Regions from separate parts of the Rhizobium sp. NXC14 genome, predicted to be linked through region 3. Evidence: predicted binding sites of a transcription regulator. Region 3 holds the regulator's gene; each other region holds the start of a gene.
The links. Region 3 encodes LexA, which represses DNA repair genes until DNA is damaged. Its sites were predicted from a motif close to TGTTCNNNNTGTGTTCNG; they were not measured.
Positions count from the first base shown of each region.

Region 1 (4,972 bases), 130 kb from region 3:
AGCGCCCGCCCTTGACGTTGAAGGAGAAGCGGCCTGGCTGGTAGCCGCGCGCCTTGGCTTCCGGCAGACCGGCGAACCAGTCGCGAATCGGCGTGAAGGCGCCGGTATAGGTCGCGGGGTTCGAGCGCGGCGTGCGGCCGATCGGCGACTGGTCGATGTCGATCACCTTGTCGATATGCTCGAAACCGTCGATGCGGTCGTGATCAGCCGGAATTTCGCGCGCGCCCATGACGCGGCGCGCCGCCGATTTATAGAGCGTCTCGATCAGGAAGGTGGACTTGCCGCCGCCGGAGACTCCGGTCACAGCCGTGAAGACGCCAAGCGGAATGGATGCCGTGACATTCTTCAGATTGTTACCGCGCGCGCCGATCACCTTGATTTCGCGGCCCTTCTTCGGCTTGCGGCGTTCCTCGGGAACGGGAACTCCCAGTTCGCCGGAGAGATATTTGCCGGTCAGCGACTTCGGATTGTCCATGATATCCTGCGGCGTGCCATGGGCGATGACCTGGCCGCCATGTATGCCGGCGGCCGGACCGATGTCGACCACGTCGTCGGCCGTGAGGATCGCATCCTCGTCATGCTCGACGACGATGACGGTGTTGCCGATATCGCGCAGGTGCTTCAGCGTATCCAGCAGCCGGGCGTTGTCGCGCTGATGCAGTCCGATGGATGGTTCATCAAGTACGTAGAGCACGCCCGTCAGGCCCGAGCCGATCTGCGAGGCGAGGCGAATGCGCTGGCTCTCGCCGCCCGACAGCGTGCCGGAATTGCGTGACAGGCTTAGATATTCCAGGCCTACATCGTTCAAAAAGCGCAGGCGGTCGCGGATTTCCTTGAGGATCCGGACGGCAATCTCGTTCTGCTTGGCATTGAATGTCGCCGGCAGCGCCTCGAACCAGTCGCGCGCGATGCGGATCGACATTTCGGTCACTTCGCCGATATGCAGCTTATTGATCTTCACCGCCAGCGCTTCCGGCTTCAGCCGATAGCCATTGCAGGCCGGGCAGGGGGCGGCCGACATGAAGCGCTCGATATCCTCGCGCGCCCAGGCGGAATCGGTTTCCTTCCAGCGCCGCTCGAGATTGGTGATGATGCCCTCGAAATTTTTGTGCGTCGTATAGGAGCGGGCGCCGTCGGCGTAGTGGAACTCGATCTTGTCGTCGGTGCCGTTGAGGATGACGTCCTTGGCCTCGTCGGACAGGTCGTTCCAGCGGGTGCCGAGCTTGAAGCCGTAATGTTTGCCGAGCGCTTCCAGCGTCTGATTGTAGTAAGGCGAAGTCGATTTGGCCCAGGGCGCGATCGCCCCGTCGCGCAGCGTCCGCTCCGGTTCGGGTACGATCAGGTCGGGGTCGATCTTCTGCTGGGCGCCGAGGCCGTCGCAGGTCGGGCAGGCGCCGAAGGGGTTGTTGAAGGAGAAGAGCCTGGGTTCGATTTCCGGGATGGTGAAGCCCGAGACCGGGCAGGCGAATTTTTCCGAAAACAGCACGCGCTCATGCGTCTCGTTCAGCGACTTGTTGGCCGAACCGCCGGCCGAGGTCTCCTCCGGCGGCAGCGGCTTGTCGGCGAATTCGGCGATCGCCAGCCCGTCGGCGAGTTTCAGGCAGGTTTCAAGGCTGTCGGCGAGACGTGCCGACACATCCGGGCGCACGACGATACGATCGACCACCACGTCGATGTCGTGCTTGTATTTCTTGTCGAGAACAGGCGCCTCGGCGATCTCGTAAAACTGGCCGTCAACCTTGACGCGCTGGAAGCCCTTCTTCATCAGCTCCGCCAGTTCCTTCTTGTATTCGCCCTTGCGGCCGCGCACGAGCGGCGCGAGAATGTAAAGACGCGTGCCCTCGCCGAAAGCCACGATGCGGTCGACCATCTGGCTGACGGTCTGGCTCTCGATCGGCAGGCCGGTCGCCGGCGAATAGGGAACGCCAACGCGGGCAAAGAGCAGGCGCATGTAGTCGTAGATCTCGGTGACGGTGCCGACCGTCGAGCGCGGGTTGCGCGAGGTGGTCTTCTGCTCGATCGAAATGGCAGGCGACAGCCCGTCGATCTGGTCGACATCGGGCTTCTGCATCATTTCGAGGAATTGCCGGGCATAGGCCGACAGACTCTCGACATAGCGCCGCTGGCCCTCGGCATAGATCGTGTCGAAGGCGAGCGAGGATTTGCCCGAGCCTGAAAGACCGGTCATGACGATCAGCTTGTTGCGCGGCAGATCGAGATCGATACTCTTCAGATTGTGCTCGCGCGCGCCGCGGATGGAGATCGTCTTCAGTTCGCTCATCGTCTCTGCTTTGGTTTTCTGGATAACAGCCCTTATTTAGTGATGCCGGCGGGCGAGTCGAGGCTGAATATCCTGGATGACTCAAGGTTTTCGATTCTGTTGACAGGATCATACGGATAAACTAGAACAAATAAAGAACAAAATTCCTGATGAATGCATGCGGCTTTCTGATGGGATAAACTGTGGATTAAACACCGTTCGCGCGCATCTGCGGTTCGCTATGGTTTAAGGTGCGCTGATCGATTAACGCCGCCGGGCAGGGCGGCAGGCAGGGTGAGAAGCATGGCTGGTAGCGTGAACAAGGTAATTCTGGTTGGAAACGTGGGTGCAGACCCCGAAATCCGCCGCACTCAGGATGGCCGGCCGATCGCCAACCTCCGTATCGCCACCTCGGAAACCTGGCGCGACCGCAATTCGGGCGAGCGCCGCGAAAAGACCGAATGGCACACTGTGGTCGTCTTCAACGAAGGCCTCTGCAAAGTCGTCGAGCAATATGTGAAGAAAGGCGCCAAGCTCTATGTCGAGGGCCAGCTGCAGACCCGCAAGTGGCAGGACCAGCAGGGCCAGGACCGCTACTCGACTGAGGTCGTGCTGCAGGGCTTCAACTCGACGCTGACGATGCTCGACGGCCGCGGCGATGGCGGCGGCGCGAGCTCCGGCTTTGGCGGCCGCGGCAGCAGCAACAATGATTATGGCGACGACTACGGCGCCCCGTCATCCTCCTCGCCGAGCCGCGGCGGTGGTGGCGGCAATTTCTCGCGCGATCTCGACGACGACATCCCGTTTTGATCGGCCGCCTGTTCTAGCTTTGTGAGAGCATCCGAGAGCATGATGTCCGGGCCGGCGTCATGCTCTTTTTCTTTGATGTCACGGCAGTTGATCTCGTCGGGTCACCCCGAACATGTGCTGCCATTTCAATGCGGAGTCGCGCTGATGAGATTGAGCGCGGCTTTCGCGCCGTCGACGACGAACTGCACCGCAAGGGCTGCGAGGATGACGCCGAGCAGGCGGGTGAGGATCGCCCGACCGGTGACGCCGAGAAAGCGGTCGAGCCTTTCAGCAATCAGCAGCATGAGGAAGGTCAGCAGCAGAATGGCGGCGATGACGCCGATCAGTTGGGCTTTTTCGACCGAAGTCGCCAGTGTGCCGGAAAGCAGAATGGTCGCCGAGATCGCACCGGGGCCGGCGATCAGCGGCAGGGCGAGGGGAAAGACGGCGATATTCTCGATATGATCCCTGGTGATCGCCACCTCGGTCGTCTTCTCCTTGCGGTCCTGCCGCTTCTCGAACACCATCTCGAAGGCGATCCAGAAGAGCAGGAGCCCGCCGGCGAGGCGGAAGGCGCCGATTGAGATCCCGAGCACGCCGAGCACGCCTGCGCCAAACAGGGCGAAGACGGCAAGGATGATAAAGGCAATGGTCGAGCCGCGCAGCGCCACCTGCCGGCGCTCGGCGCGGCTCATGCCGATTGTCAGCCCCAGGAAGAGCGGTGCGAGCCCCGGCGGGTCGATGGTGACGATGAGCGTGGTAAAGGCGTTGATCAACTGGTCGGCGCTTGCCATCGTCTCTCCGGAAGCCCATATGGGTGCGTGGTTTTCTGCGATTGTGAAGCGGGGATTTCGATTTGGCAAATATGCTGCGGCGGCCCGCGGCCGATTTGTCCGGTCCGGCCGCACAAGTCCGGCGCTTTACCCTTTTTCGGCCGCAAAAGCCTGTTCAAAACGCGCTCAGAAAATGGCGCGGGAACAGGCTTTCCGCTATAAATCTTCAAGTGATTCTAGAAGAGATCGTGATCTGTTTTGACTGAGCAAACACCCCCCGGCGGCGGGAAGCTCCCGCCAGGCATCGAGCCCATCTCCATCATGGAGGAAATGCAGCGGTCGTATCTCGATTACGCCATGAGCGTCATCGTCAGCCGCGCGTTGCCCGACGTGCGCGACGGCCTGAAGCCCGTGCACCGGCGCATCCTCTACGGCATGTCCGAGCTCGGCATCGACTGGAACAAGAAATACGTCAAATGCGCCCGCGTTACGGGCGACGTGATGGGTAAATACCATCCGCACGGCAACGCCGCTATTTACGACGCGCTTGCCCGCATGGCGCAGCCCTGGTCGCTGCGCCTGCCGCTGATCGACGGTCAGGGCAATTTCGGCTCGGTCGACGGCGATCCGCCGGCGGCCGAACGATACACCGAGTGCCGCCTGGAGAAGGCTGCCCATTCGCTGCTCGACGATCTCGACAAGGAAACCGTCGACTTCCGCGACAACTATGACGGCACGCTCTCCGAGCCGGTCGTCGTTCCCGCCAAGTTCCCGAACCTGCTCGTCAACGGCGCCGGCGGCATCGCGGTGGGCATGGCGACCAACATCCCGCCGCACAACCTCTCCGAAGTCATCGACGGCTGCATTGCGCTGATCAACGATCCGGCGATCGAGCTGCCGGAACTGATGCAGATCATTCCCGGCCCCGACTTCCCGACGGGCGCCAAGATCCTCGGCCGCGCCGGCATCCGCTCGGCTTACGAGACCGGACGCGGTTCCGTCATCATGCGCGGCGTTGCCACCATCGAGCCGATGCGCGGCGACCGCGAGCAGATCATCATCACCGAAATTCCATACCAGGTGAACAAGGCGACGATGATCGAGAAGATGGCCGAGCTCGTGCGCGAAAAGCGCATCGAGGGCATCTCCG
Region 1 covers NZ_CP021030.1:2,225,353-2,230,324, forward strand. The annotation lists gene uvrA (excinuclease ABC subunit UvrA) at 1-2,281, opposite strand, end outside; gene NXC14_RS10975 (single-stranded DNA-binding protein) at 2,564-3,070, shown strand; gene NXC14_RS10980 (MarC family protein) at 3,196-3,843, opposite strand; gene gyrA (DNA gyrase subunit A) at 4,081-4,972, shown strand, end outside.
Region 1: the regulator LexA is predicted to act here: its motif matches at 2,404-2,421, upstream of uvrA (excinuclease ABC subunit UvrA).

Region 2 (4,972 bases), 350 kb from region 3:
CATCGGTGAAACCAGCTATGTCGACGCCGATCTCGCGAGCGCGCAGGGCGTCTTGCGTCAGGTCGAGCGGGAAGCCGTAGGTGTCGTAAAGCTTGAAGGCGGTCTCGCCATCCAGCATGTCGCCCTTGCCGAGATCAGCGGTCGCATCCGACAGCAGCGACAGGCCGCGCTCCAGCGTCTTGCGGAAGCGACCTTCTTCGAGCTTCAGCGTCTCCGAGATCAGCGCCTCGGCCCGCACGAGCTCCGGATAGGCGCGGCCCATCTCCTGCACCAGCGTCGGCAGCAGCTTGTACATCAGTGGCTCCTTGGCGCCGAGAAGCTGGGCGTGCCGCATGGCGCGACGCATGATACGGCGCAGCACATAGCCGCGGCCCTCATTCGACGGCAGCACGCCATCGGCAATCAGGAAGGCCGAGGAACGCAGATGGTCGGCGATGACGCGGTGGCTGGCGCTGCCTTCCGCCTTGACTCCTATCGTATCCTCGATGGTGCCGGTCAGCGTGCGGAAAAGATCGGTATCGAAAACGCTCTGAACGCCCTGAAGGATGCAGGCCATGCGTTCCAGACCCATGCCGGTGTCGATCGACGGACGCGGCAGCGGATTGCGAACCCCCGGCTCGGTCTGCTCGAACTGCATGAAAACCAGGTTCCAAAATTCCAGGAACCGGTCGCCGTCTTCCTCAGGCGAACCGGGAGGGCCGCCCCAGACATTCTCGCCCTGGTCGATGAAGATTTCCGAGCAGGGTCCGCAGGGTCCGGTATCGCCCATCTGCCAGAAATTGTCGGAGGTCGGGATGCGGATGATCTTGTCGTCGGAGAAACCGGCGATCTTCTTCCACAAAGCCGCTGCTTCCTCGTCTTCGGAATAGACGGTCACCAGCAGGCGATGTTTCGGCAGGTCAAAGCCTTCGGTCACGAGCTTCCAGGCCAGCTCGATCGCATTCTCCTTGAAATAGTCGCCGAAGGAGAAATTGCCGAGCATCTCGAAGAAGGTCAGGTGACGCGCGGTATAGCCGACATTGTCGAGGTCGTTATGCTTGCCGCCGGCGCGCACGCATTTCTGCGAGGTTGTCGCGGTTGCATAAGGACGTTTTTCCAAGCCGGTGAAGACGTTCTTGAACTGCACCATGCCGGCATTGGTGAACATCAGCGTCGGGTCGTTGCGCGGCACGAGCGGACTGGACGGAACGATCTCGTGGCCGTTCTTCTTGAAATAGTCGAGGAAGGTCGACCGGATGTCGTTTACGCCGCTCATTCTATGCCCTTCAATGCTGCCGTAGGCAGATAAATTCAAATCCATCGGCTTTTAACGTTCGCCTCCGCCACTGTCCAGCCGACAAACAAAACCGGCCGCATTCTGATGAGGGAATGCGGCCGGCTGAGATTTCAAATCAGTTCAAGCGCGAAAATTACATTTCCGCGGCAGCATCGCCGTCATCGGCATCCGGACCACCATTCTGCAGGAAACGATCGGCGATTAGGCCGGCATTCTGGCGCAGCGCCAGCTCGATCTCGCGGGCGAGATCCGGATTGTCACGCAGGAAGGTCTTGGCGTTTTCGCGACCCTGGCCGAGACGCTGGCTGTTATAGGAGAACCAGGCGCCCGACTTCTCAACGATACCGGCCTTGACGCCGAGATCGACGAGTTCGCCCGTCTTCGACACGCCTTCGCCATACATGATGTCGAACTCGACCTGCTTGAAAGGAGGCGCCATCTTGTTCTTGACTACCTTGACGCGGGTCTGGTTGCCGACCACCTCTTCGCGCTCCTTGACCGAGCCGATGCGGCGAATGTCGAGGCGCACGGAGGCATAGAATTTCAGCGCATTGCCGCCGGTCGTCGTTTCCGGAGAACCGAACATGACGCCGATCTTCATGCGAATCTGGTTGATGAAGATCACCATGCAGTTCGACTTGGAGATCGACGCGGTCAGCTTGCGCAGCGCCTGGCTCATCAGGCGGGCCTGCATGCCCGGCAGGCTGTCGCCCATCTCGCCTTCGATTTCGGCGCGTGGCGTCAGCGCGGCGACCGAGTCGACGACGAGAACGTCGACGGCGCCGGAGCGCACCAGCGTGTCGGTGATTTCGAGCGCCTGCTCTCCGGTATCTGGCTGAGAGATCAGCAGATTCTGCAGATCGACGCCAAGCTTACGGGCATAGACTGGATCGAGCGCGTGTTCGGCATCGACGAAGGCGCAGATGCCGCCCTTCTTCTGCGATTCCGCAATGGTCTGCAGCGCAAGCGTTGTTTTGCCCGAGCTTTCCGGCCCATAGATTTCAATGATGCGGCCCTTCGGCAAGCCGCCAATTCCAAGCGCGATATCGAGACCAAGCGAGCCCGTCGAAACCGTCTCGATCTCGACGACGTTCTCATTGGAGCCGAGTTTCATGATCGAGCCCTTGCCGAACGACCGCTCTATCTGTGAGAGTGCCGCTTCAAGCGCCTTGCTTTTGTCCACCGATTTGTCCTCTACCAGCCGCAATGTATTCTGAGACATCCGATCCACCTTTAGGTTATTGAAGCCGCTCAAGCAATGTCGAGTTTGTACCCTATTTGTTCCATTCCCGCAATAGGCGCACAAACGTTTGAACGAAAAAGGTAAAACCGTCCGTGTTCTACATTTGTTTTATCGATGCAAAGCAACGGCTTAGACCCTCTGCGCAAGCTTTGCCGCGGCCGGGCAATGACCATCGATTCGCCCTTCGCACTTTATGATCCCGGGTAAGTTGATGAAAAAGATTCTCGTTCTCGGCGGTGCCCATATCGACAGGCGTGGCCGCATCTCCGGCGAAACGGCGCCAGGCGCCAGCAATCCCGGCACCTGGTTCGAGGAGCCGGGCGGCGGCGGTTTCAATGCGGCGCGTAACCTTGCAAGATTGGGCTTTCACGTGACGATGATCTCGCCGCGCGGCGGCGATCCCTTCGGCGAATTGGTCGGCGAAGCTGCTGATTTCGCCGGAATCGACGACCGGCCTTTCGTCTTCCTCGACCGCAAGACACCGAGCTATACGGCGATCATCGAGAAGAACGGCGACCTCGTGATCGCCCTCGCCGATATGGATCTCTACCGTTTCTTCGTGCCGCGGCGCCTGTCCATCCGCTGGGTGCGCGAGGCCTTCGCCACGCATGATCTCATTCTCGTCGACGCCAATCTGCCGGAAGAGACAATCGCGGCGATCGTCGCCAAGGCGAACTCCCTGGCCAAACCCGTTGCGGCCATCGCCATCTCGCCGGCCAAGGTGGTCCGGCTGAAACCCTGTATTAGGGATATCGACTATCTGTTCCTGAACGAGGCCGAAGCCACTGCCGTTATCGGCTTGCAGCCGGAGGATTCGGGCGGTTGGCCGCCGCTCCTGAATGAGATCGGCATCAGAAACGCCGTCGTCACCCGCGGACGGCGCGAGCTCGTTGCGATTTGCAAAGACCGCGCCGTGGCGCTGCAGCCGCCAATCGCCGAAACCGTCGCCGATGTTACCGGCGCCGGCGATTCCCTTGCCGCCGGCACGCTCGCCGCCTTGATATCAGGCCTGCCGCTTGAGGAGGCCGTTCGCTACGGCGCGGCGGCGGCAGCGCTCACGGTGCAGTCACGGCACGCCGTCAACGAAAATCTGACTCCGAATCTCTTGAATGAGGCGCTTGCCCTTGTTCCCAAGGTCAGAATTCTGCATTGAAGCGGCTGAATTAAAGAGTTGAGCAAGATGCCGTTTCGAAAGCCGCCCACGCTTTTGGTATCATGCTCTGCCGATCACAGGACAAGACCATGACCAAGCCCATCTCCCCTCTTCTGCCGATCGCCTATTCGAAGGAGGTCGCCAGCGCCAAGCAGCGCGGCGCACCACTGGTGGCGCTGGAATCGACCATCATCACCCATGGCATGCCCTATCCCGGCAATATCGAAATGGCGCGCAGCGTCGAGACGATCATTCGCGAACAGGGCGCGGTGCCGGCGACGATCGCGGTCATCCACGGCACCCTTCATATCGGCCTTGAAGCTGCGCAACTGGAGCAGCTTGCCAAGGCAAAGGAGGTCATGAAGGTGTCACGCGCCGATCTCGCCTTCGCGATCGCCGAACGGCGCACCGGCGCAACGACGGTTGCTGCGACGATGATCGCGGCGGCCCGCGCCGGCATTCGTGTCTTTGCCACAGGCGGCATCGGCGGCGTGCATCGCGGCGCTGAGGAAAGCTTCGATATATCAGCCGATCTTGAGGAATTGGCGCGCACCGGCGTTATCGTCGTCTGCGCCGGCGCCAAGGCGATCCTTGACATTCCAAAGACGCTTGAAGTGCTGGAGACCCGCGGCGTACCTGTCGTCACCTATGAGAGCGAAGAATTCCCCGCCTTCTGGTCGCGTTCATCAGGTATCCGCAGCCCGCTCTCGCTGAACAGCCCGGCGGCCATCGCCAATTTCCAGACGGTGCGCGAACAGCTCGGCATCGACGGTGGCATGCTCGTCGCCAATCCGGTGCCGGAAGCCGACGAAATCGCGCGTGAGGAGATGGAGATCTATATCGAGCGGGCGCTTGATAGTGCCGAACGCGACGAAATCACCGGCAAGGCGGTGACGCCCTATCTGCTCTCGACCATTTTCGACCTGACGGACGGGCAGAGCCTGAAGACGAATATCGCGCTGGTGGAAAACAATGCGCGGCTTGCGGCAGAGATTGCCGTGGCGTTGGGTGAGTAATTGGTGGGTTCGATTTTATCGGCTTAGGGATTTTCAGAGAGGGTTGGCCGTGTGGCACCCCCTCTGTCCTGCCGGACATCTCCCCCACTGGGTGGAGATCGGCAAGAGGCCGGCCCATCGTTCCCTCGCTACAGTAGCGGAACAATCATACGGCAGTTGTTTGAGGAATCCATCGCGCCCAGCCGATCTCCCCACCTGTGGGGGAGATGCCCGACAGGGCAGAGGGGGGTGCCACACAGTGTGCCTCTCCGCAAACCATCAAGCCGTAATCAGCTATCCAACGT
Region 2 covers NZ_CP021030.1:2,440,970-2,445,941, forward strand. The annotation lists gene alaS (alanine--tRNA ligase) at 1-1,255, opposite strand, end outside; gene recA (recombinase RecA) at 1,410-2,498, opposite strand; gene NXC14_RS12105 (carbohydrate kinase family protein) at 2,728-3,672, shown strand; gene NXC14_RS12110 (pseudouridine-5'-phosphate glycosidase) at 3,762-4,688, shown strand; gene NXC14_RS12115 (PAS domain-containing sensor histidine kinase) at 4,958-4,972, opposite strand, start outside.
Region 2: the regulator LexA is predicted to act here: its motif matches at 2,613-2,630, upstream of recA (recombinase RecA).

Region 3 (4,972 bases):
GGCCAGCTGCTCGATCGGATAGCCGCGGTGCAGCAGCACGCCTTCGTCACCGTCGATATAGGTGATTTTCGATTCACAGGATGCGGTCGAGGTGAAGCCCGGATCGTATGTGAAGGAAGCGGTGTTCTTGTAGAGGGCACCGATGTCGATGACGCTCGGGCCGATCGTGCCGCTTTTAACGGCGAGGTCGACTGATTTGTCACCGATTTTTATTGTAGCGCTTTGATCCGTCATGCTGATCCTCCGAAATGTCGGTGGCGCCACAAAAGCGCCATAGGGGTTAAGCGTCCTTTCCGATAGCTATATGATCGCAACGCTAATGCCAAGTTACTGTGACGGCATTTTGTGCATTGCGGTATCACCTTTTAGGCACTGCAGCGATGAGCCGCACGCATAACGGAAGCTGATGATTCGACAGCCCTTTTGCCGCTTAAGATTTCCCCTCATATTTCAATCGATTATCCTTGCCGTATTTACTTGAAGGTTGCATTCTGGCGACTTCGGGGGGTGATCTTGGGCGGCGCATGCAGGAATTGACGACAGCCGAATTGCGGCCGGAAGCGGGCGTCGGCCTTGCCGATCCGCCGGATTTTCCTGCGCCTGCGGTGGTGACTCAATCGGTAAGGACGCAGTCGCAGACCCCCTTGCGTCATCGGCTACTGGCCGCCGCCTGGCAATCGCTGCCTGCCGGAGCCTGCATGCTGGGCGAAGAGGCCGATCATGGCCGAATGCTGCTGTTCTCGCCGGTCTTCCTCGGAGCCGGATCGGCCTTCTGGTTTCTTGCGGCATCGGATTTGCCCCTCGTTCCATCGCTGCTCTGCTTGCTGGTGTCGGCGGCCGCGGTTTTCCTCACCGGTCCCAGCCGGCCGGCCTTGCGCGCAAGTTTCATGGCGCTGGCACTTTTCGCGGGCGGCATGCTCTCGGCTCAGTTTGAGAGCTGGCGGGCTTCGACGGTGATCCTCGATTCATCCGTGACGACCGCGGTGACCGGCCGGGTCGAACGCCGGGAAGGCGACGGCCGCGGGCGCTGGCGCTACATTCTTGCCGTCACCGGCACCGAGGCTCCGGAGCTGAAACGGCCGCCGAGACGCATCACCGCGATCGTCCGGGGCGCCGATGCGCCTTTCGAGATCGGCGACATCATCACCGGCAAGGCACGGCTGACGCCGCCGGCGGGCCCCGCACTTCCCGCGCTCAACGACTTCTCCTTCGGTGCCTATTTCGACGGCATCGGCGCCAACGGTTTCTTCTATGGTGCGCCGGAGAAACTCGACTTGGAGGCAGGCCTGCAGGCGGCCAGCTGCACGTCGGAGGCTCTGCTCGAATGGCTCTACCGGCTGCGCAGCAGCATCGGCGACCGCATAAGATCGATCCTGCCCGGCGATACCGGCGCTTTTGCCGCTGCCCTGGTGACGGACGAACGGTGCGCCATATCGCACGCGACGACGGAGGCGCTGCGCCAGTCCGGCCTTGCCCATATCGTCGCGATCTCTGGCCTCAACATGGCGCTGTCGGCTGGCATCTTCTTCGTCGGCTTTCGGATGCTGCTCAGCCTCTTTCCCGGCGTCGCCCAAGCCTATCCGACAAAGAAGATCGCCGCTGCCGGCGCGCTCATCGCCGTCACCGCCTATTACCTGATCTCCGGTTTCGGGGTTTCGGCCGAGCGCGCCTTTATCATGATGGCCATCATGCTGATTGCCGTCTTCTTCGACCGGCCGTCGATCAGCCTGCGCAATGTCGTTCTCTCCGCGCTCATCATCATCGCCATTTCACCTTCGGAAGTATTGGGACCGAGCTTTCAGATGTCCTTTGCCGCCACATTGGCCTTGGTATCGGGCTATCAGTTGTGGAAGGACAGGCGTGTCCGCGAAAACGCTTTTCTGAAACTGCCGATCATGAGGCCGGTGGTTGCCGTCGCCGGTTTCTTCGGCGGCGTCTTCCTGACCTCGCTGATCGGCGGCTTTTCCACCGCATTGTTTTCGATTGAGCATTTTCATCGCCTGACGGCTTACGGCCTGCCGGCAAACCTTGCGACGATGCCGATTATCTCCTTCATCGTCATGCCGGCCGGATTGTTGGCGATGTTGCTCATGCTTTTCGGTTTGGACGCTCCGCTCTGGAAGGTCGTCGGATTCGGCCTCGATCTGGTGATTGCGGTTGCCAAGACGGTGTCCGGCTGGGGCGGTGATATCGGCATCGGCCGCTTGCCCGCCTGGTATTTCGCAGTGGCGGTGGCAGGCTTTCTGCTGCTGACGCTGCTGCGCACTCGGCTGCGCCACGTCGGCACCTCGATCATCGCCATCTCTACGCTCATCGTGCTGCTTCTGCCGGTTCCCCGGCCGCCGGATCTGCTGATTTCGGAGGATGGCAGTCTGGTTGCGGTCGTCGCGGCTGAGGCAATAGCTTCCAACCGTGAAAACCCGCCGGATTTCATATTCGACCAGTGGCAGAGAGCGCTGGTGCTGCCGACACATGATCCGCCGAAGATGCTGGATGGTCCGGCCATCCCGCCGGAAGGAGAAGGCCGCCGTGTCAGGCTTTCCCGCGATCAGCAGAACGAAGCGAGTGCGGCGATGCGGGCAGCCGCAGCAGGCGGTGAAGCAAACCGTTTTTCCTGCGTCAAGAAGGCTTGGTGCACATCAAGACTTGGCAATGGCCATATCGTCACCGTCATCGACAATGCCGCCTATCTCGGCCCGGCCTGCGATACGGCCGATATCGTCGTGACCTCGGTCCGTCTGCGTTTCAACAGCTGCCGTTCAGGTGGCACGCTTTTCACCGGCGAGACGCTGCGTAGGACCGGCTCGCTCGAATTGCGTTTCGCCGATGCCGGCCTGGAGGTCGCCACCGCATTCGATGCTTTGTCGCGACCATGGATGCGCCATCGCGCCTATGATTGGCGCAATGATCGTTTTACCGATTCCAGCCCATCCGGCGTCAGTGATAGCGACGGATGAGGCCGACGAGCTTGCCCTGCACCTTGACCCGGTCGGGCCCGAAGATGCGGGTCTCATAAGCCGGGTTGGCGGCCTCGAGCGCGATCGAGGCGCCCTTGCGGCGGAAACGCTTCAGCGTTGCTTCCTCGTCATCGACGAGGGCAACGACGATGTCGCCGGGACTGGCGGTACTGCCGTTGCGAATGATCACGGTGTCGCCGTCGAAGATGCCGGCGTCGATCATCGAATCGCCTTTGACCTCCAGCGCATAGTGCTCACCGGAGCCGAGCATATCTGAAGGAACGACGATATCGTGGGTGTTGTTCTGGATCGCCGAGATCGGAACGCCGGCGGCGATACGTCCCATGACCGGCACGGAGACGGAGTTGCCATTGTCGGCGACCGGCTTTGGCGCAGCGGGGGCGGCGACCGGCTGGGGCTTGCCGAGGCTGCCCTCGATGACGCTCGGCGAAAAACCGCGACGCTGAAGACTGGGGTTATAGGCCTCCGGAAGCTTGATCACCTCGAGCGCCCGGGCGCGGTTCGGTAGGCGGCGAATGAAGCCGCGTTCCTCAAGCGCCGTGATCAGGCGGTGAATGCCGGATTTCGAGGCGAGATCCAGGGCATCCTTCATTTCGTCGAAAGAGGGAGGAACGCCGGATTCCTTCATGCGCTCATGGATGAAAAGGAGAAGCTCCTGTTGTTTGCGCGTGAGCATCGACGTCAGACCCCGTGATTGAAACAAATCCAGAACGGACACTATATGTTCCATATGTGTTCCGCAAGTAGCTAAATTTCCGTAAAAGTTCACGTCAACTCGTGGAGATTTTTATTTTCATTTGCCGGATTGGCGCACATGTCTTGCATTGAGGGAGGTGCTGTCGCACATCTCTTGCCGGTTTCAGGAGGGATATTCATGAACGCGCATTCCGCCAGGTCGCACCCGCTGGATCATGTCGTGCTGCCCGTGGTCAATATCGATCTGGCGCGTGAGAGGCTTGGCAAGCTCGGTTTCACCGTCGCCGCCGATGCACGCCATCCCTTCGGAACGGAGAATGCCTGCGTCTTTTTCGCCGACAAGACCTATCTGGAGCCGCTTGGCGTGGCGAGTGTCGACGAGAGCGAGGCAGCGGCCCGCCAGGGCAACGTCTTCATCGCCCGCAATCGCGCCTTCCGTTTCCGCTGCGGCGAGGAGGGACTTTCTGCGCTGGCCTTCCTCAGCGAGGATGCCGACCTCGATCATAAGCGCTTCGTCAGCAACGGCGCGAGCGCCGGTGAGATGTTGCAGTTCAGCCGGCCGATGCGGATGCCGGACGGTTCGGAGAGCGTCGGCAGCTTTAAGCTGGCCTTTGCAGCTGATTTGCGCGCCCCCGATTTCTTTCTCTTTACTTGCCAGCGCATCAATTCGTTCCCTACAGATCGCGCCGCGCTGGAGACGCACGCCAATGGCGTGATCGGCATTGCCGAGATCGCACTTTGTGCACCGGACCCGGCGGCATTCGCCGCCTTCGTCGGGCTCGCGATTGGGCAGGCGGCGGTGGAGAAAACCGGTTTCGGCGTGAATATCGCGGCATCGAATGCAAAGATCAGCTTGATGACGCCGGAAGGGCTGGAGGCCTATTTCGAAACCGCTGTCTCATCAGCCGATCGCGGCCTGCGGGGGCGGGCAATCCTCTTCACCGTCATCGATCTTGCCGTGACAGAAGCGCATTTGGGTGCTAACGGGATCACATTCACACGCAAGAACAATCGCATTCTGGTGAAGCCCACGCCCGGGCAGGGTGCGCTCTTCGCCTTCGAGGAAACACGATGAGCACCGACACGAATTCCGAAGTCAGGATCGGCGAAGGCGAAGGCCAGGTGACTTTTTCCAATACTGGCCGCTTGTCGCTGATCGCCGGTCCATGCCAGATGGAGAGCCGGGATCACGCCTTCATGGTCGCCGGCACGCTGAAGGAGCTTTGCGGCAAGCTCGGCATTGGCCTCGTCTACAAGAGCTCCTTCGACAAGGCGAACCGTACCTCGCTCTCGGCTGA
Region 3 covers NZ_CP021030.1:2,091,607-2,096,578, forward strand. The annotation lists gene gltA (citrate synthase) at 1-234, opposite strand, end outside; gene NXC14_RS10325 (ComEC/Rec2 family competence protein) at 525-2,957, shown strand; gene lexA (transcriptional repressor LexA) at 2,938-3,654, opposite strand; gene NXC14_RS10335 (VOC family protein) at 3,853-4,749, shown strand; gene kdsA (3-deoxy-8-phosphooctulonate synthase) at 4,746-4,972, shown strand, end outside.

Region 4 (4,972 bases), 930 kb from region 3:
TTGCCGGCGCCGTTCGGGCCGATGATGCCGACGATTCCGCCCGGCGGCAGCTTGATCGACAGGTCTTTGATCAGCGTGCGACCCTCGAAGCCCTTGGTGATGCCTTCCAACTCGATGACCACCTGGCCGAGCCGTTCGCTGACCGGGATGATGATCTGCGCGTCGCCGGGACGCTGCTTCTCGGCCGCCTCCACCAACTGCTCGTAGGATTTGATACGCGCCTTCGACTTGGCCTGGCGAGCCTTCGGGCTGGAAGCAATCCATTCCTGCTCGCGGCTGATCGCCTTCTGGCGCGATGCCTCTTCGCGGTTTTCCTGCAGCATGCGCTTGGCCTTGGCCTGCAAATAGGCGGAGTAGTTGCCTTCGTAAGGGATGCCGCGGCCGCGATCGAGTTCGAGGATCCAGCCGGTGACGTTATCCAGGAAGTAGCGGTCGTGGGTGATCATCATCACGGCGCCGGGATAGTCGCGCAGATGCTTTTCGAGCCAGGCGATGGTTTCGGCGTCCAGATGGTTAGTCGGCTCGTCGAGCAGCAACAGATCCGGCTGCGAGAGCAGCAGGCGGCAGAGTGCGATGCGGCGGCGCTCACCACCGGACAGGCTGGTGACCTCGGCATCGCGCGGCGGGCAGCGCAGGGCTTCCATCGCCATCTCGACTTGGCTTTCCAGATCCCAGAGGTTCTGGCTGTCGATGATGTCCTGGAGCTTTGCCCCCTCTTCCGCTGTCTCGTCCGAGTAATTCATCATCAATTCGTTGTAACGATCGACGATCGCCGTCTTCGCGGCAACACCTTCCATGACGTTCTCGAAAACCGTCTTGGTGGGGTCGAGTTTCGGCTCCTGCTCGAGATAGCCGACTGTGGCACCCTCGGCGAGCCAGGCTTCGCCGGTATACTCCTTGTCCTGGCCGGCGATGATGCGCAGCACAGTGGATTTACCGGCGCCGTTCGGTCCGAGGATGCCGATCTTGGCATCCGGGTAGAAGGAAAGGTGGATGTTCTCCAGGATCTTCTTGTTGCCATAGGCCTTGTTGAGGCCGGACATATGATAGATGAATTGACGTGCCATGCTGCGCTGCTCCGGGCGGGAAACTTCGTTTCGTGCCGCTATGTAGGCGAAACAGCGCCTGTGAGCAACGCCGAAACCCGTTTACGCCGGATTCCGGTCAGAAGCCCGCCGCATCGACAACGCCCTCGTCACAGCCGAACGAGGTTTTTCCCGCCCCCTGGATCAGATCGGCAAGGCTTGCGCTTTTGGCCGATGCCGCTCCCGCATCCGCAGACAGTCCGATCGTCAACTCGCTGATCAGCCTGACACTGCCGGCTCGCCGGCAGCTCATCTTGACGCGCTCGCCCGCACCCGGCCCGAAGCTTTTGTCGAAAGCAGCCTTGATCGTCTCCGCCTTGACCGTCTTGCCGATATTGGCGGCAAATAGATCGCGCACGGCCGATGTGTTGAGCGCATCCACCAGATGGACGCCGACGCCGAAATAATCCTCCACGCTCATTTTCATGCAGGTGCCATGCTTTATCCATTCGTGCCGTTCGAGGCCGGACTGCGTGCCGGGCATCGCCTTTGCAAGCGACGCCTTCGCCTCGGCCGAAAGCGCGACATCAGGCAAAGTATCCCATTTGCCGTCCTTGTCGGCAGCCTTCTGATCGTCGCTGACGCCGCAATAATCCTGCCGCATCGGCCACAGGCCATGCAGGGAGAAATTCGTCGCGTCATGGCGCTCGCCGGTCTGGCTGGCGCATTCGGGCTTCTTCTGGTTCGTCTGGCAGAAGGCGGGCTGCCAGCTCGCAGCAAGAATGAAACGGGTACGGCCCTCGGCCTCCTGCGCCACGGCAGCGCCGGCAAGGATCATCGACACGGCGAATGTAAAGGTACGCAACTGCATGCTGCTCATTTCAACCCCCAAAAGAAGAACAATGCAGGAACAGATAAGCACAAAGCGTAAACGGCAGCAACCCTGAATCGCAACTATCCTGCAATTTGTTCTCGACTGCGTCGTCGGAAACAGTCGGCTGTTCCGGGAAGCTCCCTGTTCTTGAGTTACCGCACGGACGCTGTCGCACTTATGGTTGCAGAATATTCTGCTCAAATCGATTCCGCTTTAAGGAATTATGCAGTAGCGATCTGCTCTGCTGCGGCAGGGAGGATCCGGATGTTTTCTGATACGCAAAGGCTCGCCATAGGGGAAGCGTCTCTGGCCTATCACCATGCCGAAGCCGCCGCTCCGGCACGCGGCATCCTGTTGATATCGCACGGCCTGGCGGAGCACTCGAAGCGCTATGGCCGCTTTGCCGAGGCGATGGCGGGGCGCGGCTATCACGTCTATGCCCATGATCACCGTGGCCACGGCGAGACGACCGCGCCCGACGCGCCGATCGGCCGCTTCGCCCGCTGGAATGGTGTCGATCGGGTGATCGGCGACGTCATTGCCATGCGCGCCCATGCGGCCTCGCGCAATCCCGGCCTGAAGGTGATCCTATTTGGCCATTCGATGGGCGGCCTCATCGCGCTCAATGCCGCCGTCACCGCTCCGTCCGACTTCGATGCTGTCGCCGTCTGGAATTCGAATTTCGCAGTCGGCCTTGCCGGCCGAGCCGCCCAGGCGATCCTCCTTGCGGAACGTATGCTGAAGGGCTCCGACGTCCCGAGCGGCCTCTTGCCGAAGCTCACCTTCAAAGCTTGGGGAAAATCGATCCCGGACCGCCGCACCGAGTTCGACTGGCTGTCGCGCCACGCCGATGAAGTCGACAAATATATCGCCGATCCGCTCTGCGGCTTTGACGCATCAGTCTCGCTCTGGCTCGATCTCTTCGAGCTGACTTTTCGCGCGCCGCAGAAACTCCATCTGGATCGGCTGCCGCGTGATATGCCAATCCATCTCGTCGGCGGCGCCGATGATCCCGCGACGGAGAGTGGAAAAGCCGTGCGCTGGCTGTCAAACAATTTGAAAGCCAGAGGCTTCTCTCGTATCAGGACAGTGATATATCAGGGTATGCGGCATGAGACGCTGAACGAAATTGGCGCCGATGCGGCGATCGCAGCCTTCGCGGACTGGTGCGAAGAGGCACTCGCGACATCCAAAGCCAGAAAGAATCCGTCATGAGTAGCCCCTCCGCCCGCGCCGCTTCGTCCGCCTCCGAAGTGACGATAGGGCTGGCGCTGATGTTTCTGTCGGTGATGGTCTCGCCGCTCATCGATATCTTCGCCAAGCTTGCCGTCGTAACCGTCCCGTCAGCCGAGATCACCGCCGGCCGCTTCGTCGTGCAGGCGCTCTGCATGCTGCCGATCGTGCTATGGAGGCGCAGCTTTGCCGATTTCTCTTGGCGTCAGAGCCTGTTCCACGCCATCCGCGGCTTCATCATCACCGTCTCGATGATCTCTTTCGTCACCACGTTGAAATACATGGCGGTCGCCGACGCGATCGCGATCTTCTTCATCGAGCCGATCATCGTGACCATCTTCGGCGGCATTTTCCTCAAGGAGACGATCGGCTGGCGGCGTTACACCGCCTGCGGCGTCGGCTTCTTCGGGGCGATGCTGATCATTCAGCCGAGTTTCGAAGAGGTCGGCTACATCGCGCTCCTGCCCATCCTGACGGCGCTCTGCGTCGCGACCTTCGTGTTGATGACCCGCGTCCTCTCACACAGCGAGGACCCTTGGTCGATGCAGTTTCAGATGGGCATCTGGGGCTTGCTCTTCTGCACCCTCCTGCTTTTTATCGGTGAAGGAAGCGGCTCCGATCTCTTCGATCCCGTCATGCCCGTAGGCAGCGCCTGGTTCTATGTCGCCGGCGTCGGGGCTATGGCCGCCACAGCCGGAATCCTCGGCGTCTACGCCTATCGGGCAGCACCGGCGTCGACGCTGGCGCCGCTGCAATATTTCGAGATCGTCTCAGCTACGATCTTCGCCTGGCTTGTTTTCGGTGACTTTCCGAATGCCGTCAAATGGCTCGGCATCACGATCATCATGGCGTCGGGCTTCTACATCCTCTGGCGAGAGCGCCGCTTTGCTTCAAAGCCCTTATCCGATACATCTGAGGTGACGCTGGCGCCGTAGACACTGGACGGGAGGACCATGACCGAGACCGCGACGAAAAAGCCGCCGCTTACCGGTATCCGGGTGATTGAGCTTGCCCGCGTGCTGGCCGGCCCTTGGGCGGGCCAGATGCTCGCCGATCTCGGCGCCGACGTCATCAAAGTTGAAAATCCCGATGGCGGCGACGATACTCGCCAATGGGGGCCGCCCTTCGTCGAAGGTGCGGACGGCGAAAATCTCTCGGCCGCCTATTACCACGCCACCAATCGCGGCAAACGCTCCATCACCGTCGACCTCAAGAGCCCTGAGGGCCAGCAGCTCGTCCGTCGTCTCATAGCCACTGCCGACGTGGTAATCGAGAATTTCAAGGTCGACGGCCTCGTCAAATACGGGCTCGATTACGACAGCGTTCGCGAGGTGAACCCGAGGCTCGTTTATTGCTCGATCACAGGCTTCGGCCAGACCGGCCCCTATGCCGGCTTCGCCGGCTACGATTACATCGTTCAGGGCATGTCCGGCTTCATGTCGATAACCGGCGAGCCGGACGGCCAGCCGATGAAGGCGGGCGTGGCGATCGCCGACATCTTTACCGGCATCTATGCCGTCTCGGCGATCGAGGCCGCCCTGATCCATGCCTTGAAAACCGGCGAAGGCCAGTTGATAGACATGGCCCTGCTTGACGTGCAATCGGCCGTGCTCGCCAATCAGAACATGAATTACCTCGTCTCCGGCGCCGCACCGCCCCGCCTCGGCAACGCCCATCCGAACATCTCGCCCTATGAAGTCGTACCGACGGCCGACGGTTATCTCATCCTGGCCGTCGGCAACGACGGCCAGTTCCGCCGCCTCTCTACCATCCTCGGCCTGGAGACGATCGCGGATGACGAGCGTTTCTCCACCAACAAAGCCCGCGTCGCCAACCGCGG
Region 4 covers NZ_CP021030.1:3,026,079-3,031,050, forward strand. The annotation lists gene ettA (energy-dependent translational throttle protein EttA) at 1-1,067, opposite strand, end outside; gene NXC14_RS14925 (ribonuclease) at 1,165-1,905, opposite strand; gene NXC14_RS14930 (alpha/beta hydrolase) at 2,164-3,114, shown strand; gene NXC14_RS14935 (DMT family transporter) at 3,111-4,067, shown strand; gene NXC14_RS14940 (CaiB/BaiF CoA-transferase family protein) at 4,086-4,972, shown strand, end outside.
Region 4: the regulator LexA is predicted to act here: its motif matches at 1,921-1,938, upstream of NXC14_RS14925 (ribonuclease).